One region of the Leptospira sp. GIMC2001 genome, then DNA from elsewhere that is predicted to be linked to it. Evidence: riboswitches for the same ligand, from Rfam matches in the RefSeq annotation. Region 1 holds a riboswitch; the other holds the start of a gene.

Region 1 (4,437 bases):
TACAGAGAACTCTTTGTACTATGTGCAACGGGGGGGCGACAAAGCAAAAAATATTCTCAAAGGTACGATGGAAGTTGTAATGCCCATCTTTGCCAGTGTTTGTACTACTGTATTTGCGTTCATTCCGATGTTTGCTGTGACTGGCACCATGGGCAAGTTCATCAAGGCAATCCCTATAGTAGTGATTGCCTCACTCGTTGGTTCATTGCTCTATTCCTGGTTTTTTCTACCAAGCCTTGTCAATGAATATGGCAAAGCCCATTCGCATAAAGATGACAATTTCAGAAATCGACTGGAGCGAAGAATGAAGGGTTTCTACGAAACTACTTTAAGGGCAACGCTCAGAATAAAGTATCTAAGTCTCGGATTGATTTTTCTCTTTCTAGTCATGACATTTCGTTTTGTTGGCCCCCAAGTTCGAATGAATCTGTTCCCCCCTGCGGGCGCTGATACGATCAACATAACTTTGGAGATGCCGGATTACTATTCTTTCAATGCCTCAGAAAAGGTAATTAATCAGATAGAAGAATTGGTTCTCTCGCTGTCGGAAGAAGAACTCTATTATACTACGAGTAAGATTGGAACCAATAACTTAAACAAACTGGCTGTTCCCATTGGCGGTGAGAAGCAACTCGCAGCAATTGAAGTAGGACTCACACCGGTATCAAAAAGAGAAAGGGAGGCAACAGAAATTGCTACAGAACTTCGCAATCGTATAGGTGATTTGAATTTACCTTTAGTTGAATTGGATGTTCAAGTTGTGAAACCCGGACCACCCGTTGGTAAGTCGATAGAAATTCGTGTTTTGTCAGATCGTAAAGATTTGAGAGAAAAATATACCCAGAAAGTGATTGAGTATCTTGAGCAAGTGAAAGGTGTTTATGATGTTGCTTCCAATGCCAAAATTGGTCGAGAGGAATATAAGATAGATTTGAACTATGCTACTCTCGGTCAAATGGGTTTGACCGTCCAAGATGTTGCAACGACTCTTCGCATAGCTTTTGATGGTATTGTTGCAACTTCCATCGTTCGCGAAAATGAAGAGATTGGAATTCGAGCCAAGTTCCCCGACAAGTATAGATCATCCCCCAAAAATATTTTGGATCTTGAAGTTCGCAATAGAACGGGAGCCCTCATTCCGTTGCGCTCATTTTCTAGTATTTCGACGATACGAGCTGATTCCAAAATCTATCATATTGAAGGAGAGGTAACTACTTCCATCACAGCGAATAGTGAGCCTGATGTGATCCCCAAAGAAGTTGTGGATGCAACTCTTGCCAATTTTGCAAAAGAACTAAAAGAGATTCCTGAAGTGACTATGAGTTTTGGCGGTGAAGCAGAAAAATCTCAAGAATCTTTTCGTTCATTGGTGATTGCATTCTTCTTAGGATTTATCGCGATCTATCTCGCTATCGTTTTATTGTTTGAATCTTTTTCTCAACCGATTTTGGTATTGCTTGCTGTTCCGTTTGGACTTGTGGGAGTCTTATGGTCTTTCTTTTTGCACGGTCTTCCATTCTCATTCTTGGCCGCAATTGGAGTTATAGGACTGTCAGGAATTGTTGTAAATAATTCAATTATGATGTTGGAGTTTATCAATAAGTTTTTTCCAAAAGGTGAGACAATACGTCGAACGAAATATGCTCGGAGAAAAGATAAACTAAAAGTGATTCAAGGATCAGGAAGAAGGTTGCGACCCATTGTGATTACAACTGCAACCACTGTCCTTGGTCTTTTGCCAACGGGTTATGGAATTGGAGGCTCTGATCCATTTTTGGAACCTATGGTTCTTGCTCTGGCTTATGGAATTATCAGCTCAACTTTTATCACACTGTATGGAATTCCTGTACTTTTTCTCGTAAACCGAGATTTGATTTGGATTGTTGGAAAATTTAAGAGGCTTATCAAGAATAGTTTTGGTTTGATTTTGAAATCTTATAATCCTTCTACTAAATAGAATAGACAAAAGGAAGGATTGTAGTTCACTTGACATTGATTCTATTCGCCGGGGGTGCTATTGACTCTGAGTCATGGCTGAGAATATACCCTGATGACCTGAACTAGATAATACTAGCGGAGGCAGTGTGATGATAACCAAGCACCCACTCGTTCTAAACATAACCAATTCCGTAACTGTCAATTTCGTGGCAGATGCTTTGCTTGCTGTTGGAGCAGCTCCTGTGATGTCAGAAGATCCGACGGATGCAACTGAATTGGTTCCTATCGTAAATGGAATATGTATCAATATTGGTACTATCAACACCCACCAAAGATCTATCATTGATAAGGTTTTGAGCACGAATTCCAAATCCAAGATAACTCTTGATCCTGTGGGAGCCGGAGCTACGGCAACAAGAACCAAAGCTTGCTTGGATATTTTGGCTACAGGAAAAGTGAATCTGATTCGAGGCAATGCATCGGAAATATCAAGCCTAGCGGGTAAGAATCATTCAACTCGAGGCGTAGATAGTACAGAAAGTACTCTGTCTGTAAAAGATTCTGCATTTTACCTCGCAACAGAATACAAATGTATAGTGGTTGTTAGTGGAGAAGTTGATCTATTGACTGATGGTAAGAATATGTCTAGGACTTACAACGGATCAGCTTTGATGCCTAAGATAACTGGAACAGGATGCGTTTTATCTGCTTTCCTTACCGCAGTGATTTCGGATCATGAAGTATCTCTTGCGGATCTTACACAGGCTGTCGCATATTATGGTTATATGGGTGAGATTGCTGAATCACTTGCAAAAGGAACTGGAACATTCAAAGAAAGATTCTTGGATGCTCTATATCAGATTAAAGTTTCTGAAGTCCAAGAAAATCTTAGAATCGAAATGTTATGAAAAGAAATTTTCCAATAGCTTTGAGCATAGCTGGATTCGACGGTAGTGGTGGAGCTGGGATGCAAGCCGATACCAAAACATTTTCTGCGTTAGGTGTATATGCATGCAATGTTCTAACAAGCCTGCCTATCCAAAATACGACAGGTGTAAAAGGTTTATATGATCTTCCTATTCAAGCGATCGAAGAACAAATCGACTCTATGTTTGAAGACCTAGACATTGAAGCGGTAAAAATCGGAATGCTACACAAGGTAGAAATCATTGAACTTGTTGCACGGAAAATGCAGCAGTACAAACCAAAATTTGTTGTGGTTGACCCAGTTATGGTAGCTAAGTCAGGTCATCGCCTTTTGGAAGAGTCAGCAGTTGATGCTTTAAAATCTCTGATCCTTCCAATCGCAACAGTCCTTACTCCTAATATTCCAGAGGCAATTGATTTGGTTGGACACGACATAAAATCTAAATCGGATATGGAATTTGCCGCAATGGAAATTCTGAAAATGGGATCGAAGGCTGTTGTTGTAAAAGGCGGGCACGCTGAAGGAAATGAAAGTGAAGATTGCATTGTAATGCAAAGTGAGTCCCCCGTTTGGATTTCTGCTAAAAGAATTGTTTCTAACAATACGCATGGTACAGGTTGTACTTTTTCAGCTGCGATAGCGGCTCAACTAGCAAAAGGTGAGAACATTTACAACGCTATAAAAAAAGCTAAATCATACCTAACTCAGGCGATATTAGCAAGTGCCGAATACAATATTGGCAAGGGCAAAGGTCCTGTTCATTTTTTCCATGCGTTCTGGTGATCTAGAAATTTAGCTACAACTCTTTGGAATTCTTCTTGTTGCTCTAAGTGAACAAAATGTCCGGATTCATTGAATAAGACTTCTTGAATTGAAGCATGATCTCGAGTCAGATGGTCTGATGAAATTGGAGGAACGATAGGGTCGTGCTGACTTCGAATCAAGAGTGTAGGAACTTTATAATCAGACATCAATGGTCTGATATCGGTTCGGTCCAACATATCGAGAATCATACTCATATGCTTGCCTGATAGATTCTTAAACATTGGAAAATAGTTGTGAAAATAGTCTTTCATTCCCGGAAGGTTTTCAAATCCTTTAGGATCCCTTACTCCGCGAAGAAATCCTTGCTCGAGAAATACTTCACTCATCTGAGTCGCTCTAAATCCCAGTTCGAATACCAATCCCATATGAAACCTGTGCATTAATACAGCTGTTTTAAAGAGGCCAACTACCGGTCCGTAAACAACCGGGGCAATGCATACAATTTTTGAGATGGACTTAGGATGTAGTGCACCCGCACCGAGTACTGCGAGTCCTCCCGTTGAATGACCAACCAGAATTGGTTTTTTCTTTCCTGCGATTTCAATAATTGCTTGGGACTGGGCTTCCAGAAAATCCATCATTTCTAGATCATGACAATCTTCTGAGAATGTTGCTGGGAAATGTCCAACTAAGTCTAGTACGACGACTTCGCCTCTCTCAATGAAAAAGTTTAGATTGCGATCCCAATATCTAGGTGCAGACGTCCATCCGCCAATAAGAATAAATAGAGGTCCTTTCTTCTTGGA
Region 2 (4,437 bases), on a different contig from region 1:
CTTTTTCTGTTCGTTTATTGCCTGTTACATTTACTTGCGATGCATTGATGATGATAATACCATCACCGCAATCTTGGTTGGGTGTAAATGTTGGTTTATGCTTACCGCGCAATCTGCTCGCAACTTCTGAGCACAATCGACCGAGAGTTTTACCTTTCGCATCGATTAGAAACCAGTTTTTCTGGGTTTCTTCCTTCTTAAGGGAAGGAGTTTTATGTTCTTTTGATAGTACTGACATCCAAATTTCCTTTCTTTGGACAGGATTTTCGTTTCATCCAGAGAGTCAATGGTAAAACGTGGAAATCCATGAAAGAAGACTCGATCATACAGAGCCTCTATCGATCGAAGCAGTCTCCGACCGACGATTGTTTTCTATGGAATAAAAACCGACTCGTAACAACCGATTCCATGAGTGAAGGAACTCATTTTCGTCATGATTGGTCAAGCCCAGAAGAAATCGCCTGGAAATTGGTCGAAATCAATGCCTCCGATATTGGGGCTTCAGGTGGTGTTCCAAAGATTTGTTTTCTCAACTTAGGCTTATCGCAATTATCTTCTAAAGAAAGTTGGATAAATCGTTTTGCCAAAAGCCTAAATGATCGTCTCGATCTCTACAAAATCCTTCTTGCCGGAGGAGATACTTTTTCCTCACCTCATACGGTTCTGAGTCTCACAATGATCGGAGAACTAAAAGAAGGCTATACATATTGGAATCGATCCGAAGCTAAGCCAGGCGATCGATTGTATATAACGGGCAGTCTTGGTCTTTCCAGTCTTGGTTATAAATTTCTGAGTCAAGGTTTTTCAAGGCCGAGAGAAAATGAAAAAGCAGGATTGCACTTAGAGCATAAGGAAAATGCAAGCGATTATTTGAAATTTCAATCAATTACAAAGCATATCACTCCGTTGTCTCGCCATATTCTCATTCCAGAATTGCAAAAATTCAAAATCACATCATGTATGGATATTACCGATGGTCTTGTACAAGATGCAACACGACTTGCAAAAACAAGTTCTGTTAGTTTAGAAATTGAAATCAATCATCTGCCAGAGTTTTCCGAATTCATTCAGTATATGGAAGTAGATGAATTAATCACCTCAGGCGAAGAGTTAGAATTGCTATTTACTTCAAGAGATGCAATCCCAAGTTCAATCCTCGGAATTCCTATAACCTGCATTGGTAGAGTTGGGATGCAGGAATACAGTAACATCTCAAATTCATCAGAATCCAAATCAAAAAATTTGAACTTAAATTCCGATCTAAAAAACGATTTGCCTGAAGACAAAAACTCAGATTCGCCTAATGTTCATTTTTATAGAGATGGTAAGTTGTATTTGCCTCAATCAAAAGGATTCATCCATTTCCAAGAAAATGAATGAATCCAGATTTTGAAAAAATTAATTTGTAAAATTCTCGAATTTATTTTGTCTCAGAATTCTATAAATCTTTGAAAATCAAATTAGGCAGGCCATTTTTGGTTGGTCCATGCTTGATCCCAAAACATCCATTCGTATCTTGCGCTTGTGTGAAAGTCACTTAGCGCTCGATTTTTGGTTTCTCCATCAGAACGATCGGCATATTTCTGCAATCTAGACAAAAGTTCGTTCATGTAATCATTGAATCCAGGATCCGAATACATTTTCAACCAATCTGCATAAGGATGTGTATCTGGTATCGTTCCCATTTTCTTGAGTAGATGCTGTCCCAATTCAATATACAACCAAGGACAAGGTGCAATTGCTGCAACGGCTTCCACTAAACTTCCACGCAGTGCAGTCGAAATCATATGATTCTGATAGGCTCGATTGCTTGGTGTTAATTCAATTTTTGCAATGTCTTCTGAGTTGTATCCTAACTTTGCACCATACCCTGCATGCAATTGACTTTCGACCACCAACGCCATGCGCGCGGCATCAACAAACCATAATTTGTCGACAGGATCTTCTGCTTTTGTGGAAATGATAGCACAAGCATCCGAGAAAGCTTCAAGATACCTCGCGTCTTGCATCTGATAGAATTTAAAAATTTCTGGTTTTAGACTTCCGTCTGCGAGAGCAATAACAAAGGGATGCTCAAATGATGCACCCCATGAATTGCCTGTAATATCCATACATCGCTTAGCGAATGCGGGAACTGTAAAATGATCTGCCATAGATCCTCCTTAATATGGAGGGTAAATAGCATTTCGGGTTATCAGCATTCCTACGCCTGTATGAACAGGATCAGGTTCTAAGGGTCCACCTAGTTCATCTAGATATCTCAGCCAAAATTTGGCACCCCTTGCATCTCACCACTCCAACCCAAGACTGATAATCAATGGTTAAGTGGACAGTCTTTTTTTTGGAAGAAACTACTTTCCGTAAGTTTCATCCCTAACAACGCCTTTGTAATCCCATCCCTTTGGAGTATGACAAGATAGACAATTTGCTAAAACTGGTGCTGCTTTGATTTTTTTTGCAAATGAAGGATTCGCAACATTCTTTGAGAGATCATCTTTATAAGAACTAATATCAATATCACCGTTAGGTCGAATAGAAGTTCCTGAACCAGCTTTTACGAGTTCGCTTTTGGATCCTGCTGAATTGCCAATCTCAACCTTTCCTTCGCAGATACAATTCATTGCCATTTTTTCTTTAGCAGAATACATGGTTGCAAATGCAGTTCCCCTAACACCAGCAGTTGAAGTTGGAGTTTTAGCTGTAAATTTGGTATCTCCCAAATTACTTAATTTGAACCAAGCAAAACCTGATTTGAGATCCACGCTTCCATCTTTTTTACCATCTGGAAAAGATGATATTTCTAACTCAGTATTGGGAGCAATTTTGAATTCTGATCCCTTGAACAAAACTGTCAATCGAGATCCGTTTCCGGCTTTAACCAAAGATCCTTCTGGAATTTTATCCCCAAGTTTCAAGGGATTCCACTTTGAAGTTTTGGATGGTTTAACAAAAGTTTTACCAATCACAAAGCTCACTGTTGCATCATTATTGGATTGACCGATTACATGTGCGACCGACAAGACCAAAACCAAAACAGCCAGTAACAAACCACTCATTTCTTTTCTTCTTACATTCTTCATCTTATCTTACTCCTCATTAAAATATAAAACTAGCTCTAATAAACAATCGTTCTTCCCTCTTAGAATAAGAAACGATTCCTAAATTCGTATTGCGTGTAAATTGGCTCTCATATTCATTCTGGGATCTAGTCTCTCCGATCGGATCAATATAGATTCGTTCTCGCTCTCCACGAGGATTGAAATTTGTCGTAATACTCCCACCTAGTCCGAAGCGAAAATTTTCCGCAATTCTATACTCTACTATTATTGATCTTTTGATAAATTCTTCTTTGGATGAGTAAATATTTTCTGGATTGAAATCATTCGGATTGTTCAAGCGATAGGAGACTTCATCTTTATCAGAAAAATTAGCATTGAGAATTCCATTTCTTCCAGTCCCCTTTTCTCCACGAAAAACGATCCAGAAGTCATTAAATCCAAAACCTAACCAAGAATATATGGCATGCCCAAATCGATCACGATTGTAAATCACTGGACTTGTAGAATTCAATCGATCTCTTACTGATCCTTCGTAATCCCGACGCCATATATATCCCGCACCAAAATGTAGATATTGATTGTGATCAACAGTCAATTCAAATCCAGCTGTTTCTCCCTTTCTCGATCTGAGATCTTTTTCTAAGAATGTATTCGGATTGTTGTCATCTACCATACAATTCGATCTGCGTTCCAAACATTCATTGCCGGCGAGTCCGACTAAATTCTTGGATCTTGCTATCGCATGCAGACCAAACTTCCAATCCTCAATTGTAGGCGAAACAGATATTCTCGCATAACCATCAACACCCGAAGATTCTACATTCTGAACACTGCGATAACCTTCACCATTTGCTAGTCCTAACTGAAGATTGAGAATCGAAATCTCTCCTATCCAAGAAAGACCTAAGTCTGCGGGAGCATTGAAAAATCCTAAGCTCTCAGTAGGAGATCTGTCCATATAACGCCAATCCCAACTTCCATTCCATTGAGTGAAGGTGCTTGGCATTTCCTGAATTCCGAAAATAATTTTCTGATTGAATCCGAACGCATTGTATTTCTTTTTAATATTTCCTCGCCTAATTCCTAATGTATATGGATCGGCTTTATTGCCTTGATTGGTCACCGTATCATTAGAGAAGGAACTTGATCGGATTACTTCTGTCCATAATTCAGCTTCAAGACCTAACTCCTCCCATTCCTTATTTATGGTCAAAAGAGTCCAAGGTAGTGAGAATCCCGTCTGATCGTTAGGAGAGGTATCTGAATATCCACTGGATGCATCTCTTGTTCTATAACCAAAAGATGGAGTTATAACACCACCAATCTTGAGCCCATAATAATCGTCAGGCTCTTCATCCTTTTGTGTTACAATCCGTTC

The links. A riboswitch is a leader RNA that binds a small molecule or an ion and turns the genes downstream of it on or off. The one in region 1 is predicted to bind thiamine pyrophosphate.
Region 2: it holds a riboswitch for thiamine pyrophosphate, as region 1 does, so the genes downstream of both, tenA (thiaminase II) here and thiM (hydroxyethylthiazole kinase) in region 1, are expected to answer to the same signal.

What each region holds. Positions count from the first base shown of each region.
Region 1 covers NZ_CP115467.1:146,832-151,268, forward strand. The annotation lists gene O4O04_RS00685 (efflux RND transporter permease subunit) at 1-1,957, shown strand, start outside; TPP riboswitch at 1,998-2,100, shown strand; gene thiM (hydroxyethylthiazole kinase) at 2,088-2,846, shown strand; gene thiD (bifunctional hydroxymethylpyrimidine kinase/phosphomethylpyrimidine kinase) at 2,843-3,649, shown strand; gene O4O04_RS00700 (alpha/beta fold hydrolase) at 3,625-4,437, opposite strand, start outside.
Region 2 covers NZ_CP115468.1:2,645,698-2,650,134, forward strand. The annotation lists gene rplM (50S ribosomal protein L13) at 1-238, opposite strand, end outside; gene thiL (thiamine-phosphate kinase) at 223-1,380, shown strand; gene tenA (thiaminase II) at 1,461-2,153, opposite strand; TPP riboswitch at 2,184-2,292, opposite strand; gene O4O04_RS13745 (FecR family protein) at 2,352-3,080, opposite strand; gene O4O04_RS13750 (hypothetical protein) at 3,097-4,437, opposite strand, start outside.